DNA from 3 places in the Ensifer sp. R1-3 genome. Region 3 is predicted to be linked to each of the others. Evidence: predicted binding sites of a transcription regulator. Region 3 holds the regulator's gene; each other region holds the start of a gene.
What was found. The regulator PhoB, encoded in region 3, activates phosphate uptake and scavenging genes when phosphate is short. The targets are predictions, from matches to a motif close to TGTCATNNANCTGTCAT.

Region 1 (4,679 bases), 790 kb from region 3:
GGTCGGGGTGGTCACCGGTCTCGCCTGGACCGAGGTCGGCGGCGAACTGCTGACGATCGAGGGCGTGATGATGCCCGGCAAGGGCCGCATGACGGTTACCGGCAACCTGCGTGACGTGATGAAGGAATCCATTTCGGCAGCGGCATCCTATGTCCGCTCGCGCGCGATCGATTTCGGCATCGAGCCGCCGCTGTTCGACAAGCGCGACATTCACGTCCACGTGCCCGAGGGCGCAACTCCGAAGGACGGTCCGTCCGCCGGTGTGGCCATGGCGACGGCGATCGTGTCGGTGATGACCGGTATCCCGATCTCCAAGGACGTGGCGATGACGGGTGAAATCACCCTGCGTGGACGCGTCCTGCCGATCGGTGGTTTGAAGGAGAAGTTGCTGGCGGCTCTGCGCGGCGGCATCAAGAAGGTGCTGATCCCCGAGGAGAACGCCAAGGACCTCGCCGACATCCCTGACAACGTCAAGAACAGCCTCGAAATCATCCCCGTTTCGCGGATGGGCGAGGTGATCGCGCACGCGTTGCTGCGGCTTCCGGAGCCCATCGAATGGGATCCGGCAAGCCAGCCGGCCGCCCTGCCGTCCGTTGATTCGCAGGACGAAGCGGGCACTTCGATTGCCCACTGAGGCAGTACAGATAGGGTGGTAAGTGTGTCCCGCTTGCGCCCTTCGGCCAGAAAAACAAGGAAGACCGGCGTTCTGCCGGTCTTTTTTGTTGTAAAAGCACGCTGCAACCCTTGCATTCCAAGGGATTAGGCGCAATTGGGAATGGCAAGACGTGGGCATTGCTCTCGCAGCCCCGCCTTAAGAAGACAGTCGTTTCGAACCAGCATGAAAGGGGTGGAAACATGAACAAAAATGAGCTCGTGGCTGCCGTAGCCGACAAGGCCGGACTCTCGAAGGCAGATGCGTCTTCTGCCGTTGATGCAGTTTTTGAGACCATTCAGGGCGAACTGAAGAACGGCGGCGACATCCGCCTCGTCGGCTTCGGCAATTTCTCCGTATCGCGCCGCGAAGCCAGCAAGGGCCGCAACCCGTCGACGGGTGCGGAAGTTGACATCCCGGCACGCAACGTGCCGAAGTTCACGGCCGGCAAGGGCCTCAAGGACGCCGTCAACTAATTTACCGATTGAGCGGCGGGTGCCTCCGTCCGCTACTGGTTCATGTTCCATCTGTCGCGATACCGCCCAGGCGGCATTCGGCAGGTTGATTGAGGCCCGGTCATCCGGGCCTCTTTTCATTCCAAGCCTCGCTGTCATCCAGCTGTTACAGGACAGTTGCAAAAGCCTCCCGTCCGACGTTTTCGGACGCACGCGGAAGCGCAAAGGCGTGTCGCGACAAGGAGGGACAGATGAAAGCATTTTCCATCACCACGGCATTGGCCGCGGCGCTCGCCGCATCGACGGCGTCGGTCGTTCAGGCCGAACAGGTATTCAACCGCATCGCATCCTTTGCGGTGGCCACGAATTTGCCCGAGGGAGCCGAGCGGAACGCGCCGACATCGGCCGAAATCATCACCGCAAGCGAAGACGGCAATACGCTGATCTATTCCGACAGTCCCGGCAAGCGCATCGGGTTCATCGACATCACCGATGCCAAGGCGCCTGAGGCAGGCGGTATCGTCTCTTTCAGCGGGGAGCCGACCTCGGTCGCGGTAGCCGGCGCCAAAGCGCTCGTTGCCGTCAACACGAGCGAAAGCTTTACCAAGCCGTCCGGCGTGCTCGCCGTGGTCGACATTGCCGGGAGGAAGGTGGACGCCACCTGCGATCTCGGCGGCCAGCCGGACTCGGTGGCCGTGAACAAGGATCGGACGCTTGCCGCAATCGCGATCGAGAACGAGCGCGACGAGGACGTCAATGACGGGCAGATCCCGCAGATGCCTGCAGGCGATCTCGTGATCCTGTCGCTGAAGGACGGGGCGGCCGATTGCGCGACGATCAAGCATGTGACGCTGACCGGTCTCGCCGAGGTCGCCGGCGACGATCCCGAGCCGGAGTTCGTTGCCTTCAACGGCAGGGACGAGATTGCACTCACCCTCCAGGAGAACAACCACATCGTCGTCATCGACGGCAAGTCCGCGACCGTGAAGACGCATTTCCCTGCGGGCACGGTCGATCTCGAAGCTATCGACACCAAGCGTGACGGCTCCATCGCCTTCACCGGCGAGCAGGCGGGCCGCAAACGCGAGCCCGATGCGATCAAGTGGCTCGACGACGATCGTCTGGTCGTCGCCAATGAGGGCGACTACGAGGGCGGGAGCCGCGGCTTCACGATCTTCGACACGACCGGGAAGGTCCTCTACGAATCGGGAGCAGGCTTCGAGCGCGCTATCGCGTCGATCGGCCACTATCCGGAAAAGCGTTCCTCGGCGAAGGGCGTCGAGCCGGAAGGCCTGGAAATGGCGCAATTCGGGGAAGACAAGCTTTTCTTCGTTCTGTCCGAGCGTGCCTCGATCGTCGGCGTCTACAAGGATACGGGCGGCGAACCGGAGCTCGTCCAGCTTCTGCCCTCCGGCGTTTCGCCCGAGGGCGCTGTCGCCATTCCCGGGCGCAACCTGTTTGCGACCGCCAACGAGGTCGATCTCGTCGAAGACGGCGGGGCGCGGTCGCATGTCATGATCTACGAGCGCGGCGAAGGGAAGGCTGCCTATCCGCAGATCCGTTCCGTGGAGAAGGACGGGCTGCCCATCGGCTTCGGGGCGCTTTCCGGTCTTGCCGCTGCCGACAAGCCCGGCTTCCTGCATGCGGTCAACGATTCCGTCTTCTCGTCGCAGCCGACCATCTTCACGATCGACGCTACGCAGAAGCCCGCGCTGATCACGGAAGCCCTGCCGATCATCCGTGACGGCGCTCCCGCCCAGAAGCTCGACATCGAAGGCATCGCCAATGATGGCGAAGGCGGCTTCTGGCTCGCTTCGGAAGGCAATTCCGACAAGCTCTACAGCCACGCGCTGCTGCACGTGAACAAGAAGGGCGAGATCAAGCAGGAGATCGCGCTGCCGGAGGAATTGCGCGCCAACGAGATCCGCTACGGCTTCGAAGGCGTCGCAGTCGTGGGCGAAGGGGACGATCAGGTTCTCTGGATGGCTGTGCAGCGCGAATGGAAGGATGACGAGAAGGGCTTCGTCAAGCTCGTCTCCTACAAGCCGTCGAGCAAAGAATGGGGCGCCGTGCGCTATCCGCTTGAAAAGTCGGAGGAAGGCTGGGTCGGCCTGTCGGAAATCTCCGTTCATGGAGACTACGCCTATGTCGTCGAGCGTGACAATCTGATCGGCGAAGCCGCCAAGCTCAAGAAGCTCTACCGCGTTGCGCTTGCGGATTTGAAACCCGCGGCGCTCGGCGGGGAACTGCCTGTCGTGAACAAGGAAGAGGTGCGCGACCTCATTCCGGACCTGCAGTCGCTCAACGGCTATGTCGTCGACAAGGTCGAAGGCTTTTCAGTCGACGCAGCCGGCAACGGCTATGTCGTCACCGACAATGACGGCGTCGACGATTCCTCCGGCGAAACGCTGTTCTTCTCCATAGGCGCGATGGACGCCATGTAAGCGTCCCATCCCGAGAAAAAGGAAGAGGCCGGGACATGACGTCCCGGCCTCTTCCTTTTGCATTCGAAGCGAAGCTCAGAGCGGAATGAGGAAAAGTGTGCGCGGTTTTCCGCCCGCATCCCGCTCCAACTTTTGGAGTCGATCACGTTCATGTCTTTAGGTCGATCCGACCTAAAACATCGTGATCTAGCGCGCGACGGCAATCTCGGCGGCTTCCGCTTCTTCCTTGCGCTTGCGGATGTCGTCGGTTTTCTCGACGAGTTTGCTGACGATGTCATAGAGTTGGTCGAGTTGCTCGTCGTCGAGCGCCGAAAAGATCTCTTCGATGAGCTGCTTGCGCGGATGTTCTGCAGCCTGAAGTACGGCCCGGCCGGTCTCTGTTATCGAGACGATCTTCGCGCGGCGATCCTCGGGGTCGGGCTTTCTCATGACCAGACGGTCGCGTTCCAGTCCGTCGATCGCCTCGGTCACCGTTCGCGGAGCGAAATTCAGCGCACAGGCTATGTCGGTAGACCGACAGGGTCCGAGCTTGCTCAGGAAGAACAGGAACTTGCTCCTGGCAAGCGATACGCCTTCTTCCGTCATGGACTCGTTCACCAGCCGATGAACGCGATGGTAGAGCTCGAACAGCTTGTCGGAAACCTCGAATGTCTTCTTCATGACCTTATGAGTTATTATGAGGGGCCATGTGAAATGGCAGTGACATTATTGATAGTCACAATTGCCGCATTTGTCGACCAAAACCACCTAAAACTTGGGAATGACCGCCGGCTGTAAGAAACGCTTCCTGCTCGCGATGCCTTTGTTTGTGAAGCGAAGAGTTGCCGGCAGTTGGCGTTGCGATGCTGCTCGCATTCAAGCATTCCGTGGATACCTGGTCCTGCGGCCATTGACGAAAGCGGCGGCGCCGGGCCATGGTCCGCCCGGCCATGCCCTTCCGATTTGTTCACACCGCAGACCTCCATCTCGATTCGCCCTTGCGCAGCCTGGCACTCCGGAATGCGGAGCTTGCCGGCCTCGTTCGAAGCGCGACGCGCAATGCGCTCGTCCGCATCGTCGATCTCTGCATTGCCGAAAGCGTCGATGCGCTTTTGATCGCCGGCGATCTCTATGACGGCAGCCAGACTT
Region 2 (4,679 bases), on a different replicon from region 3:
AGCCGCGCTGCGTGGAGTAGGCGAGCGCCAGCAGGAATCCTTCGTCGCCACGGGCAAGCGCCTGCAGGCGGAGATCGCGCGCCATCGGAAATTCCATCGGCTCGCGCGTGAGGTCGCCCGCCACGTGGCCTTCCGGCATCTTGCCGTCGCCCTCGATCAGGCCTTCGCCGTCGAGAATGTCGGAGACGCGCATGACATGTTCGCCCGGCTCCTTGAGCACCGGCTCATCGACCGGTTCTTCGCCGATCAGCGACGGGTCGAGAAGGCGGTGCGTATAGTCGAAGGTGGGGCCGAGAAGCTGGCCGCCGGGCAGATCCTTGTAGGTCGCCGAGACGCGCCGCTCGACCTTCATTTTCGCGGTGTCGACCGGTTCGCAATAGCCGAAGCGCGGCAGGGTGGTGCGGTAGGCGCGCAGGATGAAGATCGCCTCGATCATGTCTCCGCGCGCCTGGCGCACGGCAAGCGCCGCAAGCGCACGGTCGTAAAGCGAGGCCTCGGCCATCACGCGGTCGACCGCGAGCCCGAGCTGCTCGACGACCTGATCTATGGTGATCGCGGGCAGCGCCCGGTCGCCGCGCCGGCGGTCGGCCAGCAGCCGGTGAGCATTGGCAATGGCGGCTTCTCCGCCCTTGACGGCTACATACATGCGCTTACTCCCGCTCGAGTTTGGTGGTGCGCGGCAGGCAGAGCACTGCCTCGCGCGCCGTCAGGACGAGATCGATGCCGCGCGGAAAGATCGCCCGGTTGGCGGCCCAGAGGTCGAGGAACACGTCGGGCAGACCCTTCGGTGCGATGACGATCCCGTTCTTGATTCCCGGTCCCCGACCGATGAGCGGCTGCCCGCCTTCGAGCGCTTCCACCTCGACGACGAGCGTGGTGGAACGGTCGGGATATTCCTGGGTGCCGAGGGCGAACTGGTCGAAGCCCGGCACGGCCGCGCCCTTCTCGAAGAAGGCAAAGCGGGCCTCGTCCTTCGTGTCGGTGACGCCGGCGCCGGTGTGAAACGCGATCCACTTCGGCGCCGAGGATTTGGAGAGCGCCGGCGATAGCCAGACCGGCGTGTCATGGTCGCAGAGCGTGAGCGCGACAGCTCCGCTTGCCTCTCCGAGTGGCGCCGGCGGGGCTGCAGCAGTGGACAGCCGGCCGATGATGCCCGGGCGGGCGAAGCAGTCCATCAGGCTGCGGAACACGGACTGCGCCTCGAAGACGGGATCGGCGAAGGCGCCGCTATAGATTTGCGATTGGGCGGTCATCAATCCTCTCCGCGGACCATGGTGAAGAAGTCGACGCGGGTCGCGGCCGTTTCCTCGGCCTTGCGACGGTCTTCCGCATCGAGACGAGCGGCCACCTGCTCGTGCAGCGCCTCGACGCTTGCGCGATGCGCAGCGCTCTGAAAAAGCGCGTCGAAGATCGCGGCAAGGCGGGCGCGTGCCTTGTCGGTGCCGAGCAGCTGCCCATGGCCGACCTCGCCGGTCGAAAGCCGCACGGTGGCGCGTGAAACGGTGGCCTCGCCGAGATTGAAAGGATCGCCGCCGCCGCCGATCTTGCCGCGCACCATGACGAGCCCGGTTTCCGGACCGCGCACCGGCGCGACCTCCGGCTTGTCGTCGATCGCGTCCCAGGCCAAGGAAAGTTCGCCGAGCGTCGCGCGCGCCAGCAGCCGCATGCCTTCCCGGCGCTGAGCGACGCCTGCATCGTCACTTGTCTTCGCTGCGTCCATCATCTCACTCCAAAATGTCTATTGATCTAGACAACTATACATCTTATACCTTTCCATAACCTTCGCAAATGACAGGCTTGTGACATTTGCTAAGAAACTGGCGGCGAAGAAGCGGGGCGAAGAAGATGGTGGCGAAGGTCGTCGAACGGCAGATGGGCGTGGCGCTATGGCGGCAGATTGCCGACAGGATACGGCTCGCGATCAGCAATGGCGACTATGACGCCACCGGCATGGTGCCGCCGGAGACGGCCCTTGCGGCGGAATTCGGCGTCAATCGCCACACCGTCCGCAGCGCGCTGGCCGCACTCGCGGAAGAAGGTCTGGTGCGCGCGGTGCAGGGGCGCGGCACGATGATCGAGCGCAAGGATCGCGTGAGCTATCCGATCTCGCGGCGCACTCGCTTCTCGCAGGGTCTCGGCCGCCAGGTGAGAGAAATCGGAACCGAGCTCCTGGGGCACGCCCAAGTGCCGGCAAGCGGCGAAATCGCCACTGCGCTTGGCGTTCCCCCAGGCACCCCTCTCATCGAGCTCAGCACCGTCAGCAGCGGCGACGGGCGGCCGCTTTCGACGGCGGTCAGCTACTACCCCGCCGAGCGCTTTGCGAGGATGGCGGAGGAATATGCGCAGCTCGGCTCGGTCACCAAGGCCTTTGCCGCGCATGGGCTCGACGACTACGTCCGGGTCTCGACGGAGATCGTCGCGCGGCACGCGGAGGCAGAGGAACTCTCGCTTCTGAAACTATCGCCGGGGGCGATCGTCATGGAGACGCAATCGGTCAACGCCGATCTAGAAGGCCGCCCGGTCGAATATTCGCGAACGCGCTTTGCAGCCGACCGGATGAAGCTCCGGATCGAGACTTGAACTCGGCCGGTTTACACGTTTCGCCGCTTGCCTTCGATCAGGTCCAGCACGGCGCGCGCCGCGTCGAGCACCTGGGTGCCGGGTCCGAAGACGGCGGCGACGCCGTTCTCCATCAGATAATCATAGTCCTGCCGGGGGATGACACCGCCGCAGACGACGATGATGTCCTCGCCGCCGCGCTTCTTCAGTGCCTCGGCAAGTTGCGGCATCAGCGTCCTGTGCCCGGCGGCAAGCGATGAAACGCCGATAACGGTGACCTCTTCGGCGAGCGCCAGATCGGCAGCTTCCTCCGGCGTCTGGAACAAGGGGCCCGCGACGACATCGAAGCCGATATCGCCGAAGGCGGATGCGATCACCTTGGCGCCGCGGTCGTGCCCGTCCTGGCCGAGCTTGGCTACCATGATCTTCGGCTTGTGGCCGAGGCGCTTCGTCGCTTCGCCGAGCCGCCCGGCGAGAACGCCGAGTTCCGGATCGCCTTCATAGGCCTTGCCGTAGATATCGGTGACGACTTCCGGAATGGCGGTGTAATCGCCGAAAGCCTCGCGCATGGCGTCGGTGATTTCACCGACAGTGGCGCGCGCCCGGGCAGCCTCGACCGCGGCGGCGAGCAGATTGCCCTTGCCGCTGCGCGCCACATCGGCCAGCGCGTCCAGCGCTTGCTTCATCTTCTGCGAGTCCCGGCGCCGCCTGGTCTCCTCGATGCGCTTGACCTGTGCCGTCCGAACCGCGGCGTTGTCGATCTGGAGAATGTCGATCGGTTGCTCGTTCTCGAGCCGGTATTTGTTGACGCCGACGATGACCTCCTCGGCGCGGTCGACGGCCGCCTGGCGCCGGGTCGCGGCCTCCTCGATCAGCCGCTTCGGCAGGCCGGCATTGACTGCCTTCGTCATGCCGCCCAGCGCCTCCACTTCCTCGATCAGGCCCCAGGCCTTTTCGGCAAGCTCGTTCGTCAGGCTTTCGACGTAATAGGAGCCGGCAAGCGGATCGACGACCTTCGTCACGCCGGTCTCGTGCTGCAGGATCAATTGCGTGTTGCGGGCGATGCGGGCGGAGAAATCCGTCGGAAGCGCCATCGCCTCGTCGAAGGAATTGGTGTGCAGCGATTGCGTGCCGCCGAGCACTGCCGACATCGCCTCGAAGGCGGTGCGGACGATGTTGTTGTAGGGGTCCTGTTCCTGGAGCGAGACGCCCGACGTCTGGCAATGGGTCCGCAGCATCAGCGAGGACGCCTTCTCGGGCTTGAACTCCTGCATGATCCGCGTCCAGAGGAGCCGCGCGGCGCGCAGCTTCGCCGCCTCCATGAAGAAGTTCATGCCGATCGCGAAGAAGAAGGAGAGCCGGCCGGCGAAATCGTCGACGTTGAGCCCCTTGGCGAGTGCTGCACGCACATATTCGCGCCCGTCGGCGAGGGTGAAGGCGAGTTCCTGCACGAGCGTCGCGCCGGCCTCCTGCATGTGATAGCCGGAGATCGAGATCGAATTGAACTTCGGCATCTCCTTCGCCGTATATTCGATGATATCGGCGACGATCCGCATCGAGGGTTCCGGCGGATAGATGTAGGTGTTGCGGACCATGAACTCCTTGAGGATGTCGTTCTGAATGGTCCCGGAGAGCTTGTCGCGGCTGACGCCCTGTTCCTCGCCGGCAACGATGAAGGAGGCGAGGATCGGGATCACCGCGCCGTTCATGGTCATCGAGACGGAAATCCTGTCGAGCGGGATGCCGTCGAAGAGGATCTTCATGTCCTCCACCGAGTCGATCGCGACCCCGGCCTTGCCGACATCCCCTTGGACGCGCGGGTGGTCGCTGTCATAGCCGCGGTGCGTGGCGAGATCGAAGGCGACCGAAACGCCCTGCTGGCCGGCGGCGAGGTTCCTGCGATAGAAGGCGTTGGACGCCTCGGCCGTCGAGAAGCCGGCATATTGCCTGACAGTCCAGGGCCGCCCGGCATACATGGTGGCGCGCGGGCCGCGCACGAACGGTTCGAAGCCGGGGAGCGAGTTCAGATGGCCGATGCCGGACATGTCGTCGCTCGTATAGAGCGGCTTGACGTCGATGCCCTCGGGCGTGTGCCAGACGAGGCTTTCGGGGGAGCCCCT
Region 3 (4,679 bases):
CGATCGTCTCCGCCCGGCCGAGCTGCATTTCGGTACCCGACAGAAACAGCGTCTCGCCGCCGAGCTGGCGCATGCCGACATCGAAGGAAACACGCGTGCGGGTGGACGGCTTCTCGAAGATCATCGCGAGCATCTTGCCGGCAAGCGGCTTCTCGGCAGTCCCTGCCTTGGTCGCCGACTTGCGGACGCGGGCATCGTCGATGATGGTCCTGAGGTCGGTGGCCGTCATGGCCGAGAGATCGAGGAAGTGTCTGGTCATACTGCCTTGTTTCCTGTCGTAGAATCCGTTTGTCGACCCCGCCCGGGCCGGTTCGATCCGAAACCTTCGGACGCTCAAGCCGCGGCGTTGCCGCTCTTGCCGCTCACCGCCTCCGCGGCGCGTTCGAGCCGTGCCAGTCCTTCGCGCGCCTCGGCCGGGGTGGTGATCAGCGGCGGCAACAGGCGCAGAACGTTTTCGCCGGCCGGGACGACGAGCAGTTTCTCGGCGCGGATCGCCTTCAAAAGGTCCGCGGAGGGCACCTTCGCCTTGATGCCGAGCATCAGCCCGTCGCCGCGGATTTCCTCGATCACGTCCGGAAAACGATCCTTTAACGAGGCGAGCCCCTGACGGAAGACGAGAGCCACCTCGCGCACCTGATCGAGGAAGCCTTCGGCGAGAACGACGTCGAGCACGGCATTTCCGACCGCCATTGCGAGCGGGTTGCCGCCATAGGTCGAGCCGTGCGTGCCCGCCACCATGCCGGCGGCCGCCGCTTCCGTCGCAAGGCAGGCGCCGAGCGGGAAGCCGCCGCCGATGCCTTTGGCGACGGCCATGATATCGGGTTTGATGCCCGCCCATTCATGGGCGAAGAGCTTGCCGGTCCGGCCTACACCGGACTGGACCTCGTCAAGGATCAGAAGCAGGCCGAACTCGTCGCAGAGTTCGCGCAGCCCTTGCATGAACTCCTTCGATGCCGTCCGAATGCCGCCCTCGCCCTGGATCGGCTCGACAAGGATCGCCGCGGTTTCTTCATTGATCGCGTTCTTGACCGCGCCGATATCGCCGAAGGGGACCTGATAGAAGCCCGGCGCCTTCGGCCCGAAGCCCTCGATGTATTTCTGCTGTCCGCCGGCGGCGATCGTCGCGAGCGTGCGGCCGTGGAAAGCACCTTCGAAGGTGATGACGTGGAACTTCTCGACGTGCCCCTTGGCGAAATGATAGCGCCGCGCCGTCTTGATCGCACATTCGAGCGCTTCCGCACCCGAATTGGTGAAGAACACCCGATCGGCGAAGGTCACCTGGGTCAGCCGCCGCGCAAGGCTTTCCTGCCCCGCAATCTCGTAGAGATTGGACAGATGCCAGACCTTGTCGGCCTGCGCCTTCAGCGCCTCGACGAGATGAGGATGGGCATGGCCGAGCGAGTTCACGGCGACACCGGCAGCGAAATCGAGATAGCGCGTGCCGTCTTCGGCGATCAGCCAAACGCCTTCACCTCGCTCGAAACGCAACGGCGCCCGCAGATAGGTGTCGTAAAGCGGCGTGGTTGCGGCCATGTCGAGCTCTCCTTCATTCCGGCGGCATCGGACTTCGGCCCGATAAAAATCAAAAATGCCGCCTTGCGGCGGCGACAGGCACTATTCCCATTTCGCACCGCGATGTCAACAAAACCAAGGTTTGCAGGCGCTTTGCGGATACCGATTCCGAAGCGCGAAAAAATCGCACTCTGGGACTTGCAAAAATGCAACGCTCCGACAGCAAGTTGGGGAAAACCGCGAAATCGATTCGGCGCGATTCCGGCGACTCTTGCCACGGAGTCACCCTGCCGGTAGGTTAACATTCAATTACTAGACGCATGCGGCGGACCTAGTCACCAAAAGTATTATCGCGTTGAATCTTCGGGGTTTTCCCGGAGAGCGGTGACGGATTCCGCCATCCCAACGCCGAGAACGGGGAGTGCAGAGATGAACTGGACTGACGAGCGGGTCGAGAAACTGAAGAAGCTGTGGTCGGAGGGCCTGAGCGCCAGCCAGATCGCGGCGCAGTTGGGCGGCGTCAGCCGCAACGCGGTCATCGGCAAGGTTCATCGGCTGAGCCTGCCCGGGCGCGCCAAGGCCGGCGGAAGCACGGCCGCTGCAGCCCGCCCCAAACGGGCGACGTCTGCCCCGCGCGCACCGAACTATGCTGCGCGTTCCGTAACCCGCACCGTAACCCGCACGGCCGGTGCGACCGCGCTCAAGGAAGAGCTCGCAGTCGACCTGGCGATCGACCAGGAGCTGCAGATCGACAGGAATATCGTCCTGCCGATGTCGCGGCGGCTGGAGCTCACGGAGCTTACCGAACGCACCTGCAAGTGGCCGATCGGCGACCCGCTCAAGGAAGAGTTTCACTTCTGCGGCAACGACTCCCCGGAAGCCTCTCCCTATTGCACCTTTCATGCCCGGCTGGCCTACCAGCCCTCTGCCGAGCGCCGGCGCATGCGCTGAGGCGCCTTGCTCATTCCGCTCTGGATGCACGACGAAAAATGGGGCCGGAAAGGCCCCTTTTTTCTTTGCCATGCCGTAAGCCGGCACCTTCGGTCTCAGCTCTCCAGCGAATAGCCCGCGCCGCGCACCGTCCGGATGACGTCGGGGATGTTGGAGAAGTTCAGTGCCTTGCGCAGACGTCCGACATGGACGTCCACGGTCCGTTCATCGACATAGATGTCGTGCCCCCAGACACCGTCCAGGAGCTGTGAACGGGAGAAGACGCGCCCCGGTGAGGACATGAGAAATTCCAGCAGCCGGAACTCCGTCGGGCCGAGGCGCACTTCGCGGCTGCGGCGGTGGACGCGGTGCGTCTCCCGGTCGAGCTCGATATCGCCGCAGCGCAGGAGCGTCGACAGAACCTCGGGCTTGGCGCGCCTGAGCATAGCCTTGACCCTCGCCATCAGTTCCGGCGTCGAGAAGGGCTTGACGACGTAATCGTCGGCCCCGGTGGCAAGGCCCCGCACGCGCTCGCTCTCCTCGCCGCGCGCCGTCAGCATGATGATCGGCAGGCGCTCCGTTTCCGGCCGCTGGCGCAGCCTGCGGCAGAGCTCGATGCCGGAAACCCCGGGCAGCATCCAATCGAGGATGAGAAGGTCGGGCAGGCGCTCCTGCAGGCGGATCTCCGCCTCGTCGCCGCGAAGGATCGTATCGACCTCGAAGCCTTCTGCCTCGAGATTGTAGCGCAGGAGAACGCTTAGGGCTTCCTCATCTTCGACTACGGCAATCTTCGGCAACATTCAGTAGGACTCCTTCCTACGCACGACAGCCGTCATGCCGCCGCGCACGGTGGTAGGCCGCGCCAAAGCGGCCGGAACAAATTCTGCATAGGCCCGGATGCCGAGCGATCTCAGTCCGTCACGGAACCCAATGTCGACGTCATGTCGTCCTTCGGCCGTTCGCCCTGCGGCTGGGCGCCTGTCGCCATGTAGTAGATCGTTTCGGCAATGTTGGTCGCGTGATCGCCGATACGCTCGATGTTCTTGGCGCAGAAAAGAAGATGCGTGCAGGGCGTGATGTTGCGCGGATCTTCCATCATGTAGGTCAGCAGTTCCCGGAACAGAGAAGTGTAGATCGCGTCGATCTCTTCATCGCGTTCGCGAATGCTGTTCGCCTTTTCCGGCGAACGGGAGGCGTAGACGTCCAGGACTTCCTTCAACTGAACGAGCGCGAGCTCGGCCAGGTGTTCGAGGCCGCGCGCAAGCTTGCGCGGTATGCCCGAACCGGCGACGGCAATCACGCGCTTGGCGGTGTTCTTGCCGAGGTCGCCGACGCGCTCCAGGTCCGCGGCGATACGGATCGAACCCATGATCTCCCGTAGATCCGAGGCCATGGGCTGGCGTTTGGCAATGGTGACGATCGCCTTTTCGCCGATCTGCCGTTCCGCGTCGTCCAGAATGGTGTCGTCGGAGATAACCTTCTGGGCGAGAGCAAGATCGGAATTGACGAGCGCACGGACGGAGTCCGCGACCATCTGCTCGGCAAGACCGCCCATCTCGGAGATGCGGCGCGTGAGATACTTCAACTCTTCGTCGAAGGCGGACATGATGTGTGCGTGAGACATATTCGTTTCCTCGGGAGACCCGCTGTTCTGAATGGCTCGGTCGATCTTAAACCGGGAGGGACGGAAAAGCGCCGCCCCTCTCGCCATCAGCCGAAGCGGCCCATGATGTAGTCCTGGGTGCGCTGATCGTCCGGGTTGGTGAACATTTTGTCGGTATCGTTCTCCTCGACGAGATTGCCGAGATGGAACATGGCCGTGCGCTGCGACACGCGCGCCGCCTGCTGCATCGAGTGGGTGACGATCACGATCGTGAAATTCGCCCGCAGTTCGTGGATGAGTTCCTCGACTTTCGCGGTCGCGATGGGATCGAGCGCCGAGCAGGGCTCGTCCATCAGGATGACTTCCGGGCTGACCGCGACGGCGCGGGCGATGCAGAGGCGCTGCTGCTGACCGCCGGAAAGTCCGGTGCCCGGCTCCTGCAGCCGATCCTTCACCTCGTTCCAGAGCCCGGCCTTCTGCAGGCTCGTTTCCACGACCTCGTCGAGTTCGGCCTTGGTGCGTGCCAGGCCATGGATGCGCGGCCCGTAGGAGACATTGTCGTAGATCGACTTCGGGAACGGATTGGGTTTTTGGAACACCATGCCGACCCGGGCGCGCAGCTCCACCACGTCGA

Region 1: the regulator PhoB is predicted to act here: its motif matches at 1,261-1,277, upstream of M1D43_RS07200 (esterase-like activity of phytase family protein).
Region 2: the regulator PhoB is predicted to act here: its motif matches at 1,789-1,805, upstream of phnF (phosphonate metabolism transcriptional regulator PhnF).

The regions. Positions count from the first base shown of each region.
Region 1 is NZ_CP096515.1:1,488,370-1,493,048, reverse strand. Features, by position in the region: gene lon (endopeptidase La) at 1-634, shown strand, start outside; gene hupB (DNA-binding protein HupB) at 856-1,128, shown strand; gene M1D43_RS07200 (esterase-like activity of phytase family protein) at 1,359-3,551, shown strand; gene M1D43_RS07195 (MarR family winged helix-turn-helix transcriptional regulator) at 3,738-4,211, opposite strand; gene M1D43_RS07190 (metallophosphoesterase family protein) at 4,466-4,679, shown strand, end outside.
Region 2 is NZ_CP096516.1:1,483,021-1,487,699, reverse strand. Features, by position in the region: gene M1D43_RS24195 (carbon-phosphorus lyase complex subunit) at 1-646, opposite strand, end outside; gene phnH (phosphonate C-P lyase system protein PhnH) at 651-1,253, opposite strand; gene phnG (phosphonate C-P lyase system protein PhnG) at 1,253-1,720, opposite strand; gene phnF (phosphonate metabolism transcriptional regulator PhnF) at 1,846-2,580, shown strand; gene scpA (methylmalonyl-CoA mutase) at 2,592-4,679, opposite strand, start outside.
Region 3 is NZ_CP096515.1:2,277,859-2,282,537, forward strand. Features, by position in the region: gene argF (ornithine carbamoyltransferase) at 1-259, opposite strand, end outside; gene M1D43_RS10990 (aspartate aminotransferase family protein) at 334-1,533, opposite strand; gene M1D43_RS10995 (GcrA family cell cycle regulator) at 1,942-2,463, shown strand; gene phoB (phosphate regulon transcriptional regulator PhoB) at 2,559-3,242, opposite strand; gene phoU (phosphate signaling complex protein PhoU) at 3,353-4,066, opposite strand; gene pstB (phosphate ABC transporter ATP-binding protein PstB) at 4,153-4,679, opposite strand, start outside.